2 regions of the Faecalibacterium sp. An58 genome follow, and region 2 is predicted to be linked to the other one. Evidence: riboswitches for the same ligand, from Rfam matches in the RefSeq annotation. Region 2 holds a riboswitch; the other holds the start of a gene.
What was found. Region 2 has a riboswitch for thiamine pyrophosphate ahead of thiW (energy coupling factor transporter S component ThiW). Riboswitches for the same ligand answer to the same signal wherever they lie in the genome.

Region 1: it holds a riboswitch for thiamine pyrophosphate, as region 2 does, so the genes downstream of both, thiT (energy-coupled thiamine transporter ThiT) here and thiW (energy coupling factor transporter S component ThiW) in region 2, are expected to answer to the same signal.

Annotation. Positions count from the first base shown of each region.
Region 1 covers NZ_NFHX01000003.1:1,773-11,871, reverse strand. Annotated here, with positions in the region: gene alaS (alanine--tRNA ligase) at 1-1,734, opposite strand, end outside; gene B5G12_RS03675 (MBL fold metallo-hydrolase) at 2,111-2,908, opposite strand; gene murA (UDP-N-acetylglucosamine 1-carboxyvinyltransferase) at 2,987-4,273, opposite strand; gene B5G12_RS03665 (fructose-1,6-bisphosphatase) at 4,556-6,562, opposite strand; gene B5G12_RS03660 (radical SAM protein) at 6,689-7,603, shown strand; gene B5G12_RS03655 (sugar kinase) at 7,820-8,908, shown strand; TPP riboswitch at 9,003-9,104, shown strand; gene thiT (energy-coupled thiamine transporter ThiT) at 9,187-9,759, shown strand; tRNA gene B5G12_RS03645 (tRNA-Ala) at 10,046-10,099, shown strand, end outside.
Region 2 covers NZ_NFHX01000002.1:45,076-55,174, forward strand. Annotated here, with positions in the region: gene thiD (bifunctional hydroxymethylpyrimidine kinase/phosphomethylpyrimidine kinase) at 1-393, opposite strand, end outside; gene thiE (thiamine phosphate synthase) at 446-1,087, opposite strand; gene thiM (hydroxyethylthiazole kinase) at 1,074-1,895, opposite strand; gene thiW (energy coupling factor transporter S component ThiW) at 1,876-2,430, opposite strand; TPP riboswitch at 2,652-2,756, opposite strand; gene rpmE (50S ribosomal protein L31) at 2,993-3,193, shown strand; gene B5G12_RS02635 (ABC transporter ATP-binding protein) at 3,336-4,070, shown strand; gene B5G12_RS02640 (ABC transporter permease) at 4,067-4,939, shown strand; gene B5G12_RS02645 (DUF7088 domain-containing protein) at 4,956-6,404, shown strand; gene B5G12_RS02650 (DUF4340 domain-containing protein) at 6,417-7,370, shown strand; gene B5G12_RS02655 (ABC transporter ATP-binding protein) at 7,612-8,658, shown strand; gene B5G12_RS02660 (ABC transporter permease) at 8,663-9,478, shown strand; gene B5G12_RS02665 (ABC transporter permease) at 9,478-10,099, shown strand, end outside.

The DNA.
Region 1 (10,099 bases), on a different contig from region 2:
CTGCATCAGGTGGGTGGCGGTGTGGTTGCGGGCAATGGCCCAGCGGTATTCCTTGTCCACCTGAGCGGTCAGGGTGTCGCCCACCCGCACATAGCCGTTCTCCAGCACGCAGGTGTGGACGAAGTACCCCTTGGGAGTCTTTTTCACATCCAGCACCCGCAGCGCGCAGTTGTCGCCGGACAGCACGCCGTGGTCGGCCACCTGGCCGCCCATCTCGGCGTAGAAGGGGGTCTTGTCCAGCACCACCAGCACCCCTTCCTTGGCCTGGTCATCGGTGGAAATGCCGTCGGTGAGGGTCTCCTCATCGGACAGGGCCACCACCACGCCGGTATCGGTCAGGGTGTCGTAGCCGGTAAAGACGGTAGGGGCTGCGGTCAGCTCACCGAACAGGTCGGCGCTCCAGCCCGAAATATTCTTCTTGAGGCGCTCGGCGCGGGCGCGCTCTTTCTGCTTGGTCATCTCGGCGTGGAAGCCGTCCTCGTCCACCTGGATGCCCTGCTCGGCGGCGATCTCCCGGGTCAGGTCCAGGGGGAAGCCGAAGGTATCGTTCAGCTTGAAAGCGTCCAGGCCGCTGAGGATGTGCTGATGGGCCTTTTCCATGGCGTCGATCAGGCCGGTGAGGATGTTCATGCCGGCATCGATGGTGCGGGCAAAGTTGGCCTCCTCGGTGCCCACCACCTTCTTGATGTAGGCGGCGTGCTCCCGCAGCTCGGGATAGGCGCTCTCACTGGACTGGATCACCGTCTCCACCAGGTCCACCAGGAAGGGGCCCTGGATGCCCAGCAGGCGGCCATGGCGGGCGGCCCGGCGCAGCAGACGGCGCAGCACATAGCCCCGTCCCTCATTGGAGGGCAGGATGCCGTCCGACACCATAAAGGTGCAGCTGCGGATATGGTCGGTGATGACGCGGATGGACACGTCGGTCTTTTCGTTCTGCTTATAGGTCTTGCCGGCAATGTGCTCCACATGGTGCAGCACGCTCTGGACGGTGTCCACCTCAAACAGGTTGCCCACCCCCTGCATCACGCAGGCCAGACGCTCCAGGCCCATGCCGGTGTCGATGTTGGGCTTGGGCAGACGCTCATAGTGGCCCTTGCCGTCCGAATCGAACTGGCTGAACACCAGGTTCCAGATCTCCATATAGCGGTCGCAGTCGCAGCCGGGGCCGCAGGTGGGCTTGCCGCAGCCGTACTCGGGGCCGCGGTCGAAGTAGATCTCGGAGCAGGGGCCGCAGGGACCGGAGCCGTGCTCCCAGAAGTTGTCCTCCTTGCCCATCCGCACCATGTGGTCGGGGGCGATGCCCACCTTCTGGGTCCAGATGTCATAGGCCTCGTCGTCGTCCAGGTAGACCGAGATATACAGCTTGTCCTTGGGAATGGCCATCCACTCGTCGCTGGTCAAAAACTCCCAGGCCCAGGGGATCACCTCATCCTTGAAGTAGTCCTGGAACGAGAAGTTGCCCAGCATCTCAAAGAAGGTGCCATGGCGGGCGGTGATGCCCACCCGCTCGATGTCGGGGGTGCGGATGCACTTCTGGCAGGTGGTCACCCGGTGGCGGGGCGGCTCCTCCTGGCCCAGGAACCATTTCTTCATGGGGGCCATGCCGCTGTTGATCAAAAGCAGGCTGGGGTCATCCTTGGGCACCAGGGGGAAGCTGCCCAGGCGCAGGTGGCCCTTGCCCTCAAAAAAGCTGAGGTACTTCTCACGCAGTTCATTCAAACCGGTCCATTGCATATACGATTCTCTCCTTGTTCTAGATATGACACGGCAGCGGAGCGGAAACAAAAACAGCCCCCGCCCCGACCAGGGACGAAGGCTGCCGTGTAACTGCTCCGTGGTACCACCCAATTTGCGGCGGGCTGTGGCCCTGCCGCCTCTTTTTGCCGCAATAACGCTGCGCCGCGCCCGGCTTATCTCACCGGGAGCTCGAGGGTGGCATGGGGTGTGGTCAGACCGGAGGGCCTTGCAGCTGGAAAGCCCTCTCTCTGCGCGGCTGCGCCGCACCCCTGGCCCTGTCATAGCCAAGTAACCTTTTTTGATTCCGGCTGCGGCCCGCCGGGCCGCACCGATTAAATTATAGCATGTACGCGGCTTTTGTCAACCGTTTCGCTCAAAATTCCAGCGCGGGGCTGATCTCGCTGCGGCGCTGGGCCTGCACCACACAGTCTTTGCCGGGCACCACGCTCCCCGCCCCCAGGGTGGTAAAGACGGTTTGCAGCGCCAGGGCCGGCGTGTTGTTCTCCTGGGACAGGTGGCACAGGGCAAATTTCTCACACCCGCCCTGCACCAGCTCCAGCAGCTTCTCGCTGCACTCGTCGTTGGAGAGGTGGCCCCGGGGGCTCTCGATGCGGGCCCGCAGATAATACGGATACGGCCCGTTGCGCAGCATATAGGGATCGTAGTTGCTCTCCAGCGCCACCAGGTCGCACCCGGCCAGGGCCTGGTGCACCGGCTGGGTCAGGGTACCCAGGTCGGTGGCAATGGTCATCACTTTGCCGTCGGGGGTACAGATGCGGTAGCCCACGCAGGGCACATCGTGGCTGGTGGCAAAGGCACGCACGCCAAACCCGGCTACATCGGTCTCCTCCCCGGCTTTTTCGTCCATCACCCGCAGAGGGCAGGCCGCCGGGACGGTCCCCGAGGCCTCCAGCGCCTGCAGGGTAGCCTCGGCCCCATACACCGGCAAAGGATGCCGCTTGAGGAAGGTCGCCAGGCCCTTGATGTGGTCGCTGTGCTCATGGGTGACCAGGATGCCCCCGCAGCCGGCGGCGTCCAGACCCAGCTCCCGCAGGGCCCCGGTGGTCACCCGCACCCCTTTGCCCATATCCACCAGCAGATAGGCATCCTTGCAGCGCACCACGCTGCAGTTGCCCGACGATCCGGAATAAAGCGAGATAAATTCTGCCATCCAAAGGGGCCCTCCCCGCCCCACAGGAAAGGAGCCGCACCCCTGGGATGCAGCTCCCGCTGTCGTACATCGATCCGATCAGAGCGCCTGCTCCAGCGCGGCGGGCACCCGCTCCACCTTGCGGATATCGGCCCCCAGGCCCTGGAGCTTCTCCACGATGTTCTCGTAACCCCGCTCGATGTGGCTGATCTCCTCGATCTCGCTGGTGCCGTCGGCCATCAGGGCCGCCACCACCATGGCCGCGCCGGCCCGCAGGTCACTGGCCCGCAGGGGCGCGGGGATCAGGTGGTCCACCCCTTCGATGACCGCCACCTGGCCGTCCACCTGGATGTTGGCCCCCATCTTGCGCAGCTCGTCCACATAGCGGAAACGGTTGTCCCAGATGCCCTCGGTGATGGTGCTGGTCCCCTTGGCCACGCTCAGGAGCACCCCCATCAGGGGCTGCATATCGGTGGGGAAGCCCGGGTGGGGCATGGTGTTGATCTTGGTGGGCAGGATGGGCCCGGTGCGGCAGACGTGCACCGAGTCGTCAAACTCCTCCACCTCGGCGCCGCAGCGGCGCAGCTTGGCGGTGATGGGCTCCAGGTGTTTGGGGGTGACGTTCTTGATCAGCACGTCCCCGCCGGTGGCCACGGCGGCCACCATATAGCTGCCGGCCTCGATCTGGTCGGGGATGATGCTGTAGGTGCACCCATGCATCTGAGTGACCCCCCGCACCTTGATGACGTCGGTGCCTGCGCCCCGCACATCGGCGCCGCACATATTCAGGAAGTTGGCCAGGTCCACCACATGGGGTTCCTTGGCGCAGTTCTCCAGCACGGTCTGGCCCTCGGCCATGACGGCGGAGAGCATGGCGTTCATGGTGGCGCCCACGCTGACCTTGTCAAAGAAGATGCGGGCGCCCCGCAGTTTCTCCCTGGCCCGGACCGTGATCATGCCGTAATCCACGCTGTCCTGGGCGCCCAGGGCGCTGAACGCCTTGAGGTGCTGGTCGATGGGACGGGGACCCAGGTTGCATCCGCCGGGCATGGCCACCTGGGCCTTGCCGAAGCGGGACAGCAGCGCCCCCAAAAAGTAATAGCTGGCCCGCATCTGGCGGGACAGATCGTCCGGCACATTGGTACCCATCAGATGGGTGGTGTCGATCTCATAGGTGTTCTTGCGCAGCATGCGCACCTGAGCGCCCAGAGCGCTGAGGATGTTCAGACTCACCGACACGTCGCTGATATTGGGCAGATTCTCGATCACACAGACGCCGCCGGCCAGGATGGTGGCAGGCAGGATGCCCACTGCCGCATTTTTGGCGCCCGATATGGTGACTTCGCCCTGCAAAGGCTTGCCGCCTGTAATAACAAACTTCTCCAAAGTAATGATCTCCTTCATGGGTCCGCAGATTGCATAAACGTCCCACGCCGCTTTCCCTCCGGCCCGCCCCGCAGTTTTTGCACACAGGCAGGCGCATTTTGGGGACGGCAAACAGAGGCCGCCCCATTGCGGCTCACCTTATTATACACAACTCTCCGAAAAAAGCAAAGTTTCAGGCCGTGGGTTTGCCCTTATTTTCTGTTTTGCCCAGATTCTCCATATTCATTCTGCTTTTTTCTCCCTTTTTCACAGAATGTACAACACCGCCCCGGCCGCTGCGGCTCACCACACCCGGTCCTCGATGGCGGTCTCCTTGATCCAGCCCAGCTGGTAGGCGGCCACCAGCTGCTTGAGGTCGTGCACTTTTTCCCGCAGGACCTCCCCTTCATCCACGTCCTCCACCAGGACCCGGCGGTTTTCCTGCTCCAGGATATTTTCCCGCGAAACGATGTCGATATTCTCGGTGATGGCCTTTTCTGCGCTGATAAAGGGCTGATGGGTGCGCAGGGACATATCCCGGCTGGAGTAGGTCAGGGTATATCCCGCGATGCCAGTCTTGTCGTGGTAGGCCCGGCAGAACCCGCCGTCGATGACGATCAGCCGTCCGCCCCCCTTGATGGGGCTCTCACCGTTTTTCTCCTGGACCGGCACATGGCCGTTGATGATATGGCAGGAGCCCGGCAGCCCGAACTCCGCCAGGATGCGCCGGCAGACCGACTCCTCGTTGTACCAGGTATAGTAGGGGTCCTTCACCTCCACGTGGGCGGCGGGGTCGGCCACATACAGCCGCTCAAAGGTGGTCATGGCGCTGCGCCCAAACAGTGGGGACAGCTTGCCGCACCACAGATACCACAAAAAGTCCTGGCCGCTGCGCCGGGCCGGGCTGTCCTCGGGGGCATAATAGCCCAGCCGCGCCCGCTGGTCGCAGTAATCCATCAGGGCACGGCCCGCATACAGCCGCCCTTCAAACCGCTCGGCGGCAAAGTCTCCCGCCGCGGTCATGGGCACCGCCCCGTGATAGAGCAGGTTGCCGTTTTCGATGTGGTAGACGCTGCCCTTGGCGTAGAGGAACCGGACGTGCTGCTGGAGCCGGGCGCTCTGCCGGAAGGAGGCCACCAGCCGCTCCACCACCATCTGCTCGTCCTCGTTCAGGGCGGCGGGGTCGGCGGGGTCCACCGTGGGGAAACTGGTGTCCCGCAGCGGGTACTCCCGGCCGCCGATGTCCACCGTCCCCCTGTCCCAGTGGATCCGGCGCAGGAAGTCCCGCCCCTGCATCTGGAAATCGGGGTTGCGGTCGATGACCGCGCACTCCAACTTGAACAGGATGATGGAAATGGCCTTGTGCATGACGGCGCAGCGGTAGAGCATCCCCTCGGTGTAGGGGCCGCGGGCGGCGTCGGTGTGGGGCATCCAGATGGTCAGATCGTCCCGGCCGTAATACTGGTCGGCCATCCGCTGCAAATGCCGCAGATTGATGCCATAGCTGTCCTCGATCATGCCGTGGTTGTGGTAAGCAAGGGTGGTCTTGAGAACGGTGGCGCAGCAGATGGGGCTGCCGGCCGCCGCGCCCATCCACACCACATCGTGGTTGCCCCACTGGATGTCCACGCTGTGATGGCGCAGCAGCAGGTCCAGAATGATGTCGGGGCGGGGCCCCCGGTCGAACAGGTCCCCCACGATGTGCAGCTTATCCACCGCCAGCCGCTTGATCAGTTCACACAGCCGGGTGATGAACCGCTCGGCCCGCCCGTTCTCAATGATACTGCCCACGATCTGGCCATAGTAGAGGTCCTTGTCGTGGTCCTCGAAGTGGGCGTGGAGCAGCTCGTCCAGAATGTAGCCGCAGCTGGACGGCAGGCAGGAGCGCACATAGTTGCGGGTGTGCTTGGAGGACACCAGCCGGCAGATGTCGATGAGGCGGAACAGCGTCTGGCTGTACCAGTCCTCCAGCGCGGCCTCGGTGGGCTGTTTTGCCTTGAGCTGAGGCAGCTTTTCGGCCGGGTAGTAGATCAGGGTGGCCAGCTCGGCCCGGGTCTCGGGGGGCACTCCCTGGCCCAGCACCTGGTCCACCTTCTCCCGGATCACCCCCGAAGCCGAGTTGAGGATGTGGACAAAGGCTTCGTTCTCCCCATGCAGGTCGCTCATGAAATGTTCGGTGCCCTTGGGCAGCTTGAGCAGGGCCTGGGTGCTGATGATCTCGCTGGCCGCAGCCGCCTGGGACGGGTAATCCCGGGCCAGCAGCCGCAGATATTTCAGGTTGCGGCGGATCTCCTCGTGTTCAGTCTGCATCGCTTGTCCCTCCCTGTGCAGCGGTATACAAGTTTTTTCTGTATCAGTATAACACGGCGGGGGCAAAAAATGGTATACTGTTTGCGAAACACACCGGTAAATCTTTTGGAAGGGACTTTATGCAATATGTCTACATCATTCGTCATCCCCAGCCGCTGCTCCCTCTGCCCCCGGCGCTGCGGCGCTGACCGGGCCGCCGGGCGCACCGGCTATTGCGGCGCGGGGGGCGCCCTCAAGGTGGCCCGGGCCGCCCTGCATTTCTGGGAAGAGCCCTGCATCAGCGGCACCCGGGGCAGCGGCACCGTCTTTTTCTCGGGGTGTGCCCTCCAGTGCTGCTACTGCCAGAACTACCCCATCAGCGCCCAGTGTTTTGGCAAGGAGGTCACGGTGGAGCGGCTGGCCCAGATCTTTCTGGACCTGCAGGCCCAGGGGGCCCACAACATCAATCTGGTTACCCCGGGGCAGTGGCAGCCCTGGATCATCGCCGCCCTGACCCTGGCCCGGGACGCCGGGCTGGACCTGCCCATCGTCTGCAACACCGGCGGCTACGAGACGCCGGACAGCATCCGGCGCTGGCAGGGCTTCATCGACATCTGGCTGGCCGACCTGAAATACGTCTCTCCCGCCCTCTCGGCTGAGATGAGCGCCGCCCCCGACTACTTTGCGGTGGCAAAGCAGGCCATCGAGGCCATGATGGCCCAGACGGGCCGCCCGGTCTACGGCCCCGACGGGATGCTGCGCCGCGGGGTGATCCTGCGGCATCTGGCCCTGCCCGGCCACATCGACGACAGCTTCCGGGTGCTGGACCAGATGGCCGCCTGGAACGACGCCGACCCCGGGTGCCTGGTGCCCAGCATCATGAGCCAGTACACCCCCTTTTACAAGGCGGCAGAACACGGCATCGGCCGGCGGATCACCACCTACGAATACCGCCGGGTGGTCAACGATGCGGTGGACAAGGGCCTGACCAGCGGCTTTATGCAGCAGAAAAGCAGCGCCCGGGAAGAATATACCCCCGCCTTCGATCTGACCGGCGTGTGAACTTCTGCCCCTCTCTCCAAACCCGCGCAGCTGCGCCGGAAGTGCGCGTTTTCATCCAGATGCACAGCAAATTTGACGAAAATTTGGTATATTTTTCTCCTTTGTTTCAGCAAGACTGCTTGAAATCCGTTCCAAAAAGAAATATAATGGATACAACAATTACAATGCGGCAGTTTGGCTGCATCCACTCCCATGGGAAACTGAAGGAGGAACCTTATGGAACACTATAACCCCCTGCTGAGCAAAGATACCACCGCCCCCAAGTTCATCACCTGCGGCGAGATCATGCTGCGGCTGACCCCGCCCAACTACGAAAAGATCCGTATGACCTCCAGCTTTGAGGCCAGCTATGGCGGCAGCGAAGCCAACATCGCCCTGGCTCTGGCCAACCTCGGGGTGGACAGCACCTTTTTCAGCGTAGTGCCCAACAACAGCCTGGGCAAGAGCGCCGTGCGTATGCTGCGCTCCAACGACGTGCACTGCACTCCCATGATCCTGGCCACCCCCGAGGATGTGCCCACCCACCGTCTGGGCACCTATTATCTGGAGACGGGCTACGGCATCCGGGCCTCCAAGGTCACCTATGACCGCAAGCACAGCGCCATCACCGAGTACGATTTTTCCCGGGTGGACCTGGATGCTTTGCTGGACGGCTTTGACTGGCTGCATCTGAGCGGCATCACCCCGGCCCTGGCCCCCAACTGCCGTACCCTGACCATGGACCTGCTGAAAGTGGCCAAACAGAAGGGCCTGACCGTCAGCTTTGACGGCAACTTCCGCAGCAGCCTGTGGAGCTGGGAGGACGCCCGGGACTTCTGCACCGAGTGCCTGCCCTATGTGGACGTACTGCTGGGCATCGAGCCCTACCATCTGTGGAAGGACGAGAACGATCACAGCAAGGGCGACTGGAAGGACGGCGTACCCCTCCAGCCCAGCTACGAGCAGCAGGACGAGATCTTCCAGCGTTTCATTGAGCGCTATCCCAACATCAAGTGCATCGCCCGCCATGTGCGCTACGCCCACAGCGGCAGCGAGAACAGCCTGAAGGCTTTCATGTGGCTGGACGGCCATACCTTTGAGAGCAAGCTGTTCACCTTCAACATCCTGGACCGGGTGGGCGGCGGCGACGCCTTCGCCAGCGGCCTGATCTACGCCATGCTGCACCACTACAAGGCCATGGACATCATCAACTTTGCGGTGGCCAGCAGCGCCATCAAGCACACCATCCATGGCGACGCCAACATCACCGACGATGTGGGGACCATCCGCAACCTGATGAACATGAACTACGACATCAAGCGCTGACCTCGTACTTATCCCGCCCCCGGCTGGTAGCCGGGGGCTTTTTGTATCCCAAAAGTCTTGACATTTGCCCTGCTGCGCTTATACTGAAAGACGGACATGAAAACAGGGGCGCCGAAAGGCTGAGATCCGCACAGGCGGAGCACCCTTTAACCTGATCCGGGTAATGCCGGCGTAGGTAAGTTTGCGGAACGTCCGTTTTGTGAACACCCCGTGCGCCTGCTGAATGCCAGCGGGCGCATTTTGTTTTTGTGTACTATTTTTGAGGAGGGATCTTTCCCATGACCAAAACTTACTCCAAGACCCGCATCCTTGTGGAATGCGCCCTGATGATCGCAGCGGGCACCGTACTGTCCAACTTCAAGATCTATGAACTGCCCAACGGCGGCAGCGTCACCTTCCTGAGCATGCTGCCCTTCGTGCTGGTGTCCTTCCGGCATGGAGCCAAGTGGGGCCTGTTCACCGGCTTTGTAAACAGCCTGCTGCAGATGCTGCTGGGCTTCTATGCACCGCCGGTGCCCAGCTTCCTGTATTTCCTGGGCGAGGTGCTGCTGGACTATGTGCTGGCTTTTATGGCGCTGGGCCTGGCCGATCTGTTTGCCCGCCCCTTCAGGAACCGCGCCGTTGGTATCGCGGTGGGAACCTTTGCGGTGGGCTTTTTGCGGTTCATCTGCAGCTTCTTGTCCGGCGTGCTGGTGTGGGGCAACCTGAACGAGGGCCTGGCCGCCTGGACTTACAGCCTGGGCTACAACGCCAGCTACATGCTCCCTGAGACCCTGCTGACCATGGCAGGCGCCCTGCTGATCTACAAGGCCGCGCCCCAGCTGTTCGCGCCGCAGGAGCGCAAAGGCTGAGCGCAGAAAACAACGCATTGCCGCCAGGCTTCAACGCCCGGCGGCTTTTTTGCAGAAAAAGTCAAAAACAGGCTTGACATTCTCCCCGCCCTTTGCTATAATAACTGACGTCGCCGGTCAAACACCACCGCGGCGGCCCACAAAACGGAACATCTGGGGGTATAGCTCAGCTGGGAGCCCGGTTGAAATGGTTACATACCCCTCGGGTTCTTCACTTTCCAAAATGTTGCTCAGGTGAGCAACACGCTTTACAATCGAATAAGAAATACCCAGAGCACCCTAACATGGGGGTATAGCTCAGCTGGGAGAGCGCTTGAATGGCATTCAAGAGGTCAGCGGT
Region 2 (10,099 bases):
GGGCAGCAGCTCGGATTTGAGCGCAGCCACGGCCTCGCTCTCCAGCAGGGCCGAGCCGCTGGTGGTCACCATCACCGGGTCCACTACGATGCTGCGGGCCTGGTATTGGCGCAGCTTCTGCGCGATCACCCGGATCAGGGCCGAGGAGGAGACCATCCCCACCTTGACCGCATCGGGGAAGATGTCGGTGAACACCATGTCCAACTGCCGGGCCAGAAAGTCGGGGTCCGCCTCCTGGATGGCCGCCACACCGGTGGTGTTCTGGGCCGTCAGGGCTGTGATGGCGCTCATGCCGTAGACGCCGTTCATGGTCATGGTCTTCAGGTCGGCCTGGATGCCGGCGCCGCCGCTGCAGTCACTGCCGGCAATGGTCAATGCAGTCTTTTTCTTCATGGGATAGCTCCTTTCATCTCAGCGTGGCCGGGACCGCCGCACCGCCAGGGGCTCAGCGGCCAGTCATTTGGCGGGCCAGCTGTACCAGCCGTGCGGTGGCGGCTCCCGGGTCGGGGGCGCCGAAAATAGCCGATACCACCGCCACCCCGGCGGCACCGCAGCCGGTCAGCTGCAAAAGATTGGTTTCGGTGATGCCGCCGATGGCCACCACCGGGATGGAGACGGCGGCGCAGATCTCCCTGAGGGTGGTCAGGGGCAGGGGAGAGGCATCCGCCTTGGTGGAGGTGGAAAACACCGCTCCCACCCCCAGGTAGTCGGCGCCGGCGGCCTGGGCTTCCAAAGCCTCCTGCACCGTGTGGGCCGAGGCTCCCAGGATGAGATCCGGGCCGGCCATCCGGCGGGCCTGGGTGATGGGCATATCCTGCTGGCCCAGATGGACCCCGGCTGCCCCGCAGGCCAGAGCCACCTCCACGTTGTCGTTGATGATAAGAGGCACGCCGTACCGCCCGCACAGGGCGGCCATCTGCCGGGCCTCCTCCCGAAAGGCGGCGGGGTCGAGAGCCTTTTCCCGCAGCTGCAGGCAGGTGGCCCCGTTTTGCAGGGCGGCTTCCACCTGCCGGGCCAGGGGCTGACTGCCGGTCCAGGCCCGGTCGGTCACCGCGTAGAGCAGCAGGGTGTCCTTATCGCACTTCATAGTCGGCACCTTCTTCCAATTGCGCGCCGGTGAGGTTGTACACCGCGTCGATGATGTAGTTGCGGTAGCTGGCGTTGCCGTCCAGCGGGGTCATGCGGCGGCGGGCCAGCTGACCGCACAGCCCCATGGCACAGACAGCCGTCACGGCCCCGGCCAGGAGCTCCTGCGGGACCGCGGCCAGACAGGCCCCCATCATGGCGGACAGCTGGCATCCGGTGCCGGTGACCCGGCTCATTTCGGGGCAGCCGTTGCGGATGCAGAAGGCTCGCCTGCCGTCGGTCACCACATCAATGGACCCGGTGATGGCGACGACCGCGCCGGTCTGCCGGGCAAAAGACTTGGCAAAGGCGACCGTCTGGTCCAGTGTCCCGGCGGTGATCCGGTCGGCAGGGGCGGCGTCCACCCCATGGGCGGCCTGGCCGCTGCCGGCCAGGGCGCGCATCTCGGACAGGTTGCCCCGGATGGCAGCCGGCTGCAGCCGCTCCAGCAGGATACGGGCGCTTTCGGTGCGCAGTCGGGAGCTGCCTGCCCCCACCGGGTCCAGCACTACGGGAAGGCCCAGGGCGTTGGCCCTGGCCCCTGCGGCCAGCATGGCAGGCAGGACGCTTTGACGCAAGGTGCCGGTGTTCAGCACCAGAGCGCCGCACTGGGCGGTGACCTCCTCTACCTCACCGGGATCCTCCGCCATGACGGGGCTGGCCCCGCAGGCCAGCAGGATGTTGGCGCAGTCGTTGGCTGTGACATAGTTGGTGATGCAGTGGACCAGAGGCGCCGCCGCACGCAGGCGGTCAAGCGTTTCCCGCAGCATGGCTGCCTCCTTTCGCCGGCAGGTCCAGACGGCGCTGCACCTGCGCCAGGGCGCCGGTCCGGGCGAGTGCGTAGAGCAGGATGCCCGACAGCACCGCGCCCCCTGCGGTGGAGACCAGGAAGGGGACGATGTAGACATAAAAGGCTATCTCCCCGGCGCTCTGCCCCATCAGAAAGACGGCCACCGGCCAGGCGCACAGCCCGCCCAGGATCGAGGTGCCGAACACCTCCGCGACCAGAGTGGGGAGGATAGCCTTGAGCTTCCAGTAGGCCAGCCCACACAGCAGCGCTCCGAACATACTGCCCGGGAAAGCCATCAGGCTGCCCAGGCCCAGCAGGTTGCGCAGCAGGCTGGCGGCAAAGGCCACCGCCACCCCGTAGCCGGGGCCCAGCAGCACCGCACACAGGATGTTGACCATGTGCTGTACCGGGGCGCATTTGCTGCCCAGCACCGGGAACGAGAACATGCTGCCCACTACGGCCACGGCGCAGAGGATGCCGGCGATGGTCAGCTTTTGGATGTTGGTATGTTTCATGACAAATCCCTCCATAATGCGTGAAAATGGGACCAAACACAGTCCCCCAAAGCCGGTCGAAGCTTGCTGGCTTCCTCTCACGCCGGAACACGGCTTCCCATCGCTGTATACAAGGCCTGAGGCGCTCCCCTCCTGCCCGGCACGGTCTGCCCGTGCATTCTGTGCATCCGCTCCCTTCCTGCAAAAGCAAAAGCCGGAGACACCCAAACTGGACATCTCCGGCACAGAAAACATTCTTTCCCTACGTTGGCATTATCCAAATCAGGTTACGGGTCGAAGGCCACACCTTCCTCTCAGCCTATGTATAAGCTCCCCACGGTCTTCGGTTTTTGCGCTTGTAGTATAGCATCAAAGGGCGCCGGTGTCAAATCCGGAAAAAAGGGGACCCCGGCCTGCGGCGCGCTGCAAAAAAGCCCTTGATTTTTTTCAGATTCGTGCTATAATAGTTCAGCAATCGTTTCCAAGGCCGCTCGAGGGGGTAGCCGAAATTGAAGGTTGTGATGGGCGCATACATCGGAATATGGCCCCAATTCGTCAGAACCAGAAATGAGGTGAATCGCAAATGAAACAGGGTATCCATCCCAATTACGTTGACTGCACCATCACCTGCGCGTGCGGCAATGTGATCCACACCCGCTCCACCAAGCCCGAGATCCACGTGGAAGTCTGCTCCAAGTGCCATCCTTTCTACACTGGCAAGCAGAAGCTGGTTGATACCGGCGGACGTGTCGATCGTTTCAATCGCCGCTTTGGCCGCAAGTAATTTGCAGCAACGGGCCGCTTCCCCGATGGGGGAGGCGGCCTTTTTTGATTTCATCACTTTGCCATGATTTGAACACATTTCCAGCCTATATTTGCTGGTGGGCGGGTTTTTCCTGCCACACTGTTCGAAAAGGAGCGTGCGCATGATCCAAGTTTCGCATCTGACCAAGGTCTATGGCCGCCGGACGGCGGTGCAGGACCTTTCCTTTACGGTGGAGGACGGGCAGATCTGCGGACTGCTGGGGCCCAATGGGGCGGGCAAGTCCACAGTCATGAACATCCTCACCGGCTACATCGCCCCTACCAGCGGGTCAGTGTCGGTGGAAGGCCACCCGCTGCCCGAGGAGGCTGCCGCGGCCCGGGCCTGCGTGGGGTATCTGCCCGAAACGCCGCCCCTCTATCCGGACATGACGGTGGCCGAGTACCTGCGTTTTGCCGCCGAGCTGAAGGGGGTGCGCCGCGCCGGCCGGGCTGCGGCTGTGGCGGCGGCCGCACGCCGCACCGGGGTGGAAGATGTGCTGCCCCGCCTGATCCGCAGCCTGTCCAAGGGCTACCGCCAGCGGGTGGGCATCGCCCAGGCGCTGCTGTCCGACCCGAAGGTGATCATCCTGGATGAGCCCACCGTGGGTCTGGACCCGGCCCAGGTCACCGGCATCCGCCGCCTGATCCAGCAGCTGGGCCACAAGCACACGGTCATCCTGTCCAGCCACATCCTCAGCGAGGTGCAGGCGGTGTGCAGCCGTGTGCTCATTTTGTCCCACGGGGTGCTGGCAGCGGACGGCACATTGGAAGAACTGACCGCCGGCGGACGCAGCCTGGAACAGGTCTTTCTGGAGCTGACCGGCTCCGATGCGCCGGGAGAGGAGGGGGCGGAATGATCGCCATTTTCAAACGGGAATTCCGGGCCAGCTTCACCGGCATGATGGGCTGGCTGCTGACCGCCTTTCTGGCGGCAGCTTCGGGGTTGTATTTCTTTGCCCTCAACCTGGGCTACGGTCTGACCGACTTTGGCTATTACACCCTCTACCGCACCGTATTTGTGCTGCTGCTGTATGTGCCGGTGCTGGCCATGCGCAGCCTGGCCGAGGAGCGGCGGGCACGCACCGACCAGCTGCTGCTGACCAGTCCTGTGCCGGTGTGGGGGATCGTGGTGGGCAAGTACCTGGCCATGTGCGCTCTCTTTGCGGTGCCCTGCGGGGTGGACGCGGTGATGATCCTGGCCCTGCGGGCCCTGGGGTGCACGGCGGCGTCTTTGGCCTCCAATCTGGCCAGCCTGCTGTGCTACTATCTGCTGGGATGTGCCGCCATTGCGGTGTGCGAATTCCTCTCGGGCCTGACCGAGAACCAGATCATTGCGGCCCTGCTGGGCTTTGGAGCCCTGCTGTCAGCCTATCTGATGCCCAGCCTGCGCAGTATGTTCGCAGCGGGCAGCGGGGCGGCCCTGCTGGTGTTCACGGCGCTGGCCGCAGTGGCGGGGTTCCTGGTGGGCCTGCGCTGCCGCAGCCTGACGGCGGGGTGCCTGCTGTTTGCTTTGCTGGCGGCGGGGATCGCCGTTTTGTTCACGGTCCGCAGCGCCTGGCTCACCCAGGCGTTCAGCCGGGTGCTGGGGGCGCTGTGCCTGTTCGAGCCTTTTGAGAGCTTTGTCAATGGCAGCTTTTCGGTACCTGCTCTGGTCTATTATCTGACCGTGCCGGCGCTGTTCCTCTTCTTTACGGCGCAGCAGATGGAAAAGCGCCGCTGGGTCTGAAAGGGGGTGGGTTTGTATGCTGCATATCCGATTCAAAAGGCATCCCGCCCCGGACGGCGGCCGGGTGTTCCGCAGCGGGCTGCTGTCTGCCGCCACCGTCGCGGCGGCTGTGGTGCTGGCCGTGCTGGTTAACCTGCTGGTGGGGGCCATCCCTGCCCGCTACACCCAGTTCGACCTCTCTGCCGGCGGACTGTATACCCTCGGCGATACCTCCCGTCAGGTGGCCGGCAGCCTGGAGGAAGACCTGACCATCTACTATCTCTGTGAGACGGGCGCGGAGGACCGGATCATCACTCGTCTGCTGGACCAGTACGCCGCGGCGGGTCCCCACATCCGCTGGGAGCAGATCGACCCCGCCGTCTATCCCACCTTTGCGTCCCGGTACGGGGCTGAGAATGCAGCCTCCGGCAGCCTGATCCTGGATACGGGCGATGCCAGCACCGTGCTGGATGCCGCCGGGCTGTATGTCTATGACTATGCCAGCTATTATGAGACGGGCGCCTACGATGTCCGTTTTGACGGCGAGGGCCAGATCACATCGGCCATCTACCGCCTGACCAGCGGCCAGGCCAGCCGGGCCTATTACACCACCAACCACAGCGAAGCGGCTCTTTCGGACACCCTGACCCAGGCGCTGGAGGCCCAGAACATCGAGACGGCCCCCCTCAGCCTGCTGTCCGGCGGAATCCCCGAGGACTGCGCCCTGCTGATCGTCAACTGCCCGGCCAGCGACTTTGCGGGGGCGGACGGGGTGGTGGATGAGACGGCCCTCCTGCAGGAATATCTGGCGGGGGGCGGCAAGCTGCTGCTGATGACCGATGCCTATTATGACACTCCCAATCTGGACGAGGTGATGGCCGGCCTTGGGCTGGCCCGGGTGGACGGCCTGGTGGTGGAGGGCGACCCCGATCACAGCCTCTATGGGTACAGTTACTATCTGCTGCCCGACTACGCCCAGCCCTCTGTCAGCACGGCCCTGGACGGCATCACGTCCAGCGTGCCGGTGCTGGTCCAAATGGCCCAGGGCATCCGGATCACCCCCACCGACGGAGTGACGGCAGAACCCCTGCTGACTACCTCCGGCTCTGCGTACAGCAAAGCTGCGAGCTATGAGATGACCACCACCGAGAGAGAGGGGGGGGATCTGGACGGCCCCTTTGACCTGGCGGTCTATGCGCAGGCCGAGGACACCGGGGCAGAGGTGATCTGGATCGGGTCCTCCAACATGGACAACGAGGCCAATTACCCCAGCGTCCCGGGCAACTGCGATTTCCTGGTGGGGTGCGCGGCTTCCCTCACAGGGCAGTCCAGCGATATCCTCATCGATTCCAAAGCCCTGGAGGCGGACCTGCTGACCATCCCGGCGGGGGTGGTGGCCCCTCTGGGCCTGACCTTCCTGCTTGTGATCCCGGCGGGGCTGCTGATCGCCGGTGCGGTGGTCACCATCCGCCGCCGGCGCAGATAAGGGGGTGCCGCCATGAAGGCCAAACAGCGCACCCTGCTGGTGCTGGCGGCACTGATCCTGCTGGCCGCCGCCGCGCTGGCTGCGGTGACTGCGGCGAACCGCCATGCCGAAGCCGCATCCAGCGAAGCCGCTGCAGGGGATATCCCCCTGGCGGCGTTCGCCCAGGCGGAGCTGACCCAAATCGCCTATACCTGGCAAGGTGAGACCCTGACCCTGGACTACGACGGCAGCCGGTGGACCCTGGCGGAGGACCCGGACTACCACCTGGATCAGACCAAATGCAACACCATGGCCGCCGCCATGACGGGTCTATCGGCCAAGCGCCGCCTGGAGCCCCAGCCCGGGGAGGATTACGGGCTGGATGAGCCCTCCCTGACCGTGTCGGTCACCGCAGCGGGCCGTACCGAGACCTATACTTTTGGGACCACCAACCCGGTCACCGGGGACATCTATCTGCAAAGGGAAGGGGACAGCGCTCTTTACACCGCCGACCCGGCCAAGGCGGAGTGCTTTGCCTATGACAAGGAGGGGCTGTTCGGCCCCTTCCAGCCGGCGGGCATCACGGCCAGCAGCCTGGAGGCAATCGTCTATACCCGTGCCGATGGGGCAGACCGCTTCACCGTCAGCCTCAAGGCCCTGTCGGTGGAAGGGGAGGACGGCGCCTACTCCACTCAGTGGCGTCTGGAGCAGCAGCCCGATACCCCTCTGGACCAGGAGGCCGTACAGCAGCTTCTGTCGGTTCTGGGCGAGTATGCGGCCGGACAGGTCACCGGCGCGGATGCGGCGGCCCTGGGGCTGGGGGAACCGTCGGTCACCGTGACCGTCACCGATGATACGGGAAGCCGCACCCTGACCTATGCCGCCGGCACCGACGGCTGTTACCTGACCGTGGAAGGGGACAGCTCGGCCTATCGGGTGGATGCGGATGCCCTCTCTGCTTTCTGCCCGGCGGAAGAACTGATGTAAAAGATAAGGCATATTTCTGCAAAAGCTGGACGCATAGACGCTGTGCGCCCGGCTTTTTTGCGCTTTTTGATTCGACGGGAACAGAAACTTTGGTTTGTGAATTGACATTTTCCGTGGGATTGTTTAAGATAGACCCATTGGGGGTGGTCCTGCCGGCAGGCGGATAACCCCCTTGTGTGCTGGCGGCGCCCTGCCGCCGGCAGGCGCAAATGAGAAAGCAAGGGGAGGACTCATCTGGAAAATGGACAACTCTGTAATCGTATCCCTCCGGGACATCGTGGTGGATTTTGACGGCCAGCGCATTTTGAACGGCCTGAATCTGGACATCCACGACAAAGAATTCGTCACGCTGCTGGGCTCGTCCGGCTGCGGCAAAACCACCACCCTGCGCCTGATCGCCGGATTTCTGGAGCCCAACGCCGGTACGGTCAGCCTCCATGGCAAAGATATCACCGGGGTGCCGCCCTACAAGCGGCCGGTGAACACGGTGTTCCAGAAATACGCCCTGTTCCCCCACCTGAACGTGTTTGAAAACGTGGCCTTCGGCCTGCGGCTGAAACACCTGGACGAGGAGACCATCCGCACCAAGGTGCGGGATATGCTGGAAGTGGTGGGCCTCAAGGGCTTTGAGCGGCGCAGCATCTCCCAGATGTCGGGCGGCCAGCAGCAGCGGGTGGCCATTGCCCGCAGCCTGGTCAATGAACCCGAGATCCTCCTGCTGGACGAGCCTCTGGGCGCTCTGGACCTGAAGCTGCGGAAAGAAATGCAGCTGGAGCTCAAGCGGCTGCAGCGCGAGATGAACATCACCTTCATCTATGTTACCCACGACCAGGAAGAAGCCCTGACCATGTCGGACACCGTCGTCGTCATGAACGGCGGCGTCATCCAGCAGGTGGGTACCCCCGAGGAAATCTACAACGAGCCCAGGAACGCTTTTGTGGCGGACTTCATCGGCGACTCCAACATCATCGACGGCGTGATGCACCGGGACTTTCTGGTGTCGTTTGCGGGGGCGCAGTTCCCCTGCGTGGACCGGGGCTTCAAGCCCGAGCAGAGCGTCCAGGTGGTGGTGCGCCCCGAGGACATCGAGGTGGTCTCCCCCGTGGAGGGCCAGCTCACCGGCGTGGTGGAGGAAGTGATCTTCAAAGGGGTCCACTTCGAGATGCACGTGGACTGCGACGGCCGCCAGTGGCTGATCCACTCCACCCGGGCCTGCACCCCCGGCGAGCGGATCGGGATGCGCATCGGCCCCAACGAGATCCACATCATGGCGCGCAGCGAGGTGTAAGAAGATGAAGGTATATGACAAGCGTCTTGCCTCGCCGTATCTGGCATGGATGGTGCTGTTCACCGTCATCCCGCTGCTGATCGTCTGCTACTATGCCCTGACCGACGGGGAAGGGCAGTTCACCCTGGCCAATCTGGCCTCGGTCAGCGGCTACGGCTCGGTCTTTGCCCGCAGTCTGCTGCTGGCCCTGATCGCCACCGTCATCTGCCTGGTGATCGCTTTCCCTGTGGGGTACTTTTTGTCCCGGCTGCGGGTGAACAAGCAGCGGATCATGCAGATGCTGGTGATGCTGCCCATGTGGATGAATTTTCTGCTGCGCACCTATGCCTGGATGGGCCTGCTGAGCATCAACGGCCCCATCAACACCCTGCTGGGACTGGTGGGTCTGGGCCCGTTCAATATGCTCAACACGGCCGGAGCGGTGGTGCTGGGCATGGTGTACAACTATGTGCCCTATATGATCCTGCCTCTGTACACCAGCATGACCAAGATCGACCAGAGCATCATCGAGGCCGCCCAGGACCTGGGCGCCAACACCACCAAGACCCTGTTCCGGGTGCTGATCCCCATGAGCGTGCCCGGCATCTGCACCGGCATCACCATGGTGTTCGTGCCGGCGGTGTCCACCTTTGTGATCAGCCGGATGCTGGGCGGCGGCGCCAACCTGCTGATCGGCGACCTGATCGAGATGCAGTTCCTGGGCAACAGCTACAATCTGAACGTGGGCTCCGCCATGAGCCTGGTACTGATGATCATCGTGCTGCTGTGCATGAGCTTTACATCCAGCTTTGACGAAGACGAAATGGAGGGGGTGTCCTGATGAAAACAAAGCATCTCCGCCTGATGCAGCGGACCTATATCATCCTGTTTTTCGGGTTCATGTATCTGCCCATCGCCTATATGATCCTGTTCAGCTTCAACGAGAGCAAGGGCTACGCCCTGTTCACCGGCTTCACCCTCAAGTGGTATCAGAGCCTGCTGCACAATTCCTCCATCCTGCGGGCGCTGGCGGTGTCGGTGGAAGTGGCCCTGGTGTCCTCGGTGGTGGCCACGGTGCTGGGGACGGCGGCTTCTCTGGGCATTGCCGGCATGAAGCGCACCTCCCGCCTGGTGATCACCAACATCACCTATATCCCGGTGGTCAACCCCGAGATCATCACCGGCATCTCCCTGATGCTGCTGTTTGTGGCCTACCAGCGGTTTGCGGCGGATGTGCCCTGGCTGCCCGACACCATCATGGGGATGCCCACTTTGCTGATCGCCCATGTGGCGTTCAACGTACCCTATGTCATCTTCAATGTCAGCCCCAAGCTGCGCCAGCTGGACATCCACCTTTATGAGGCGGCTCTGGACCTGGGCTGCGACCCCCGGCAGGCTTTCTTCAAGGTGATCCTGCCCGAGATCAGTCCCGCCATCGTCTCCTCCTTCCTGATCTGCCTGA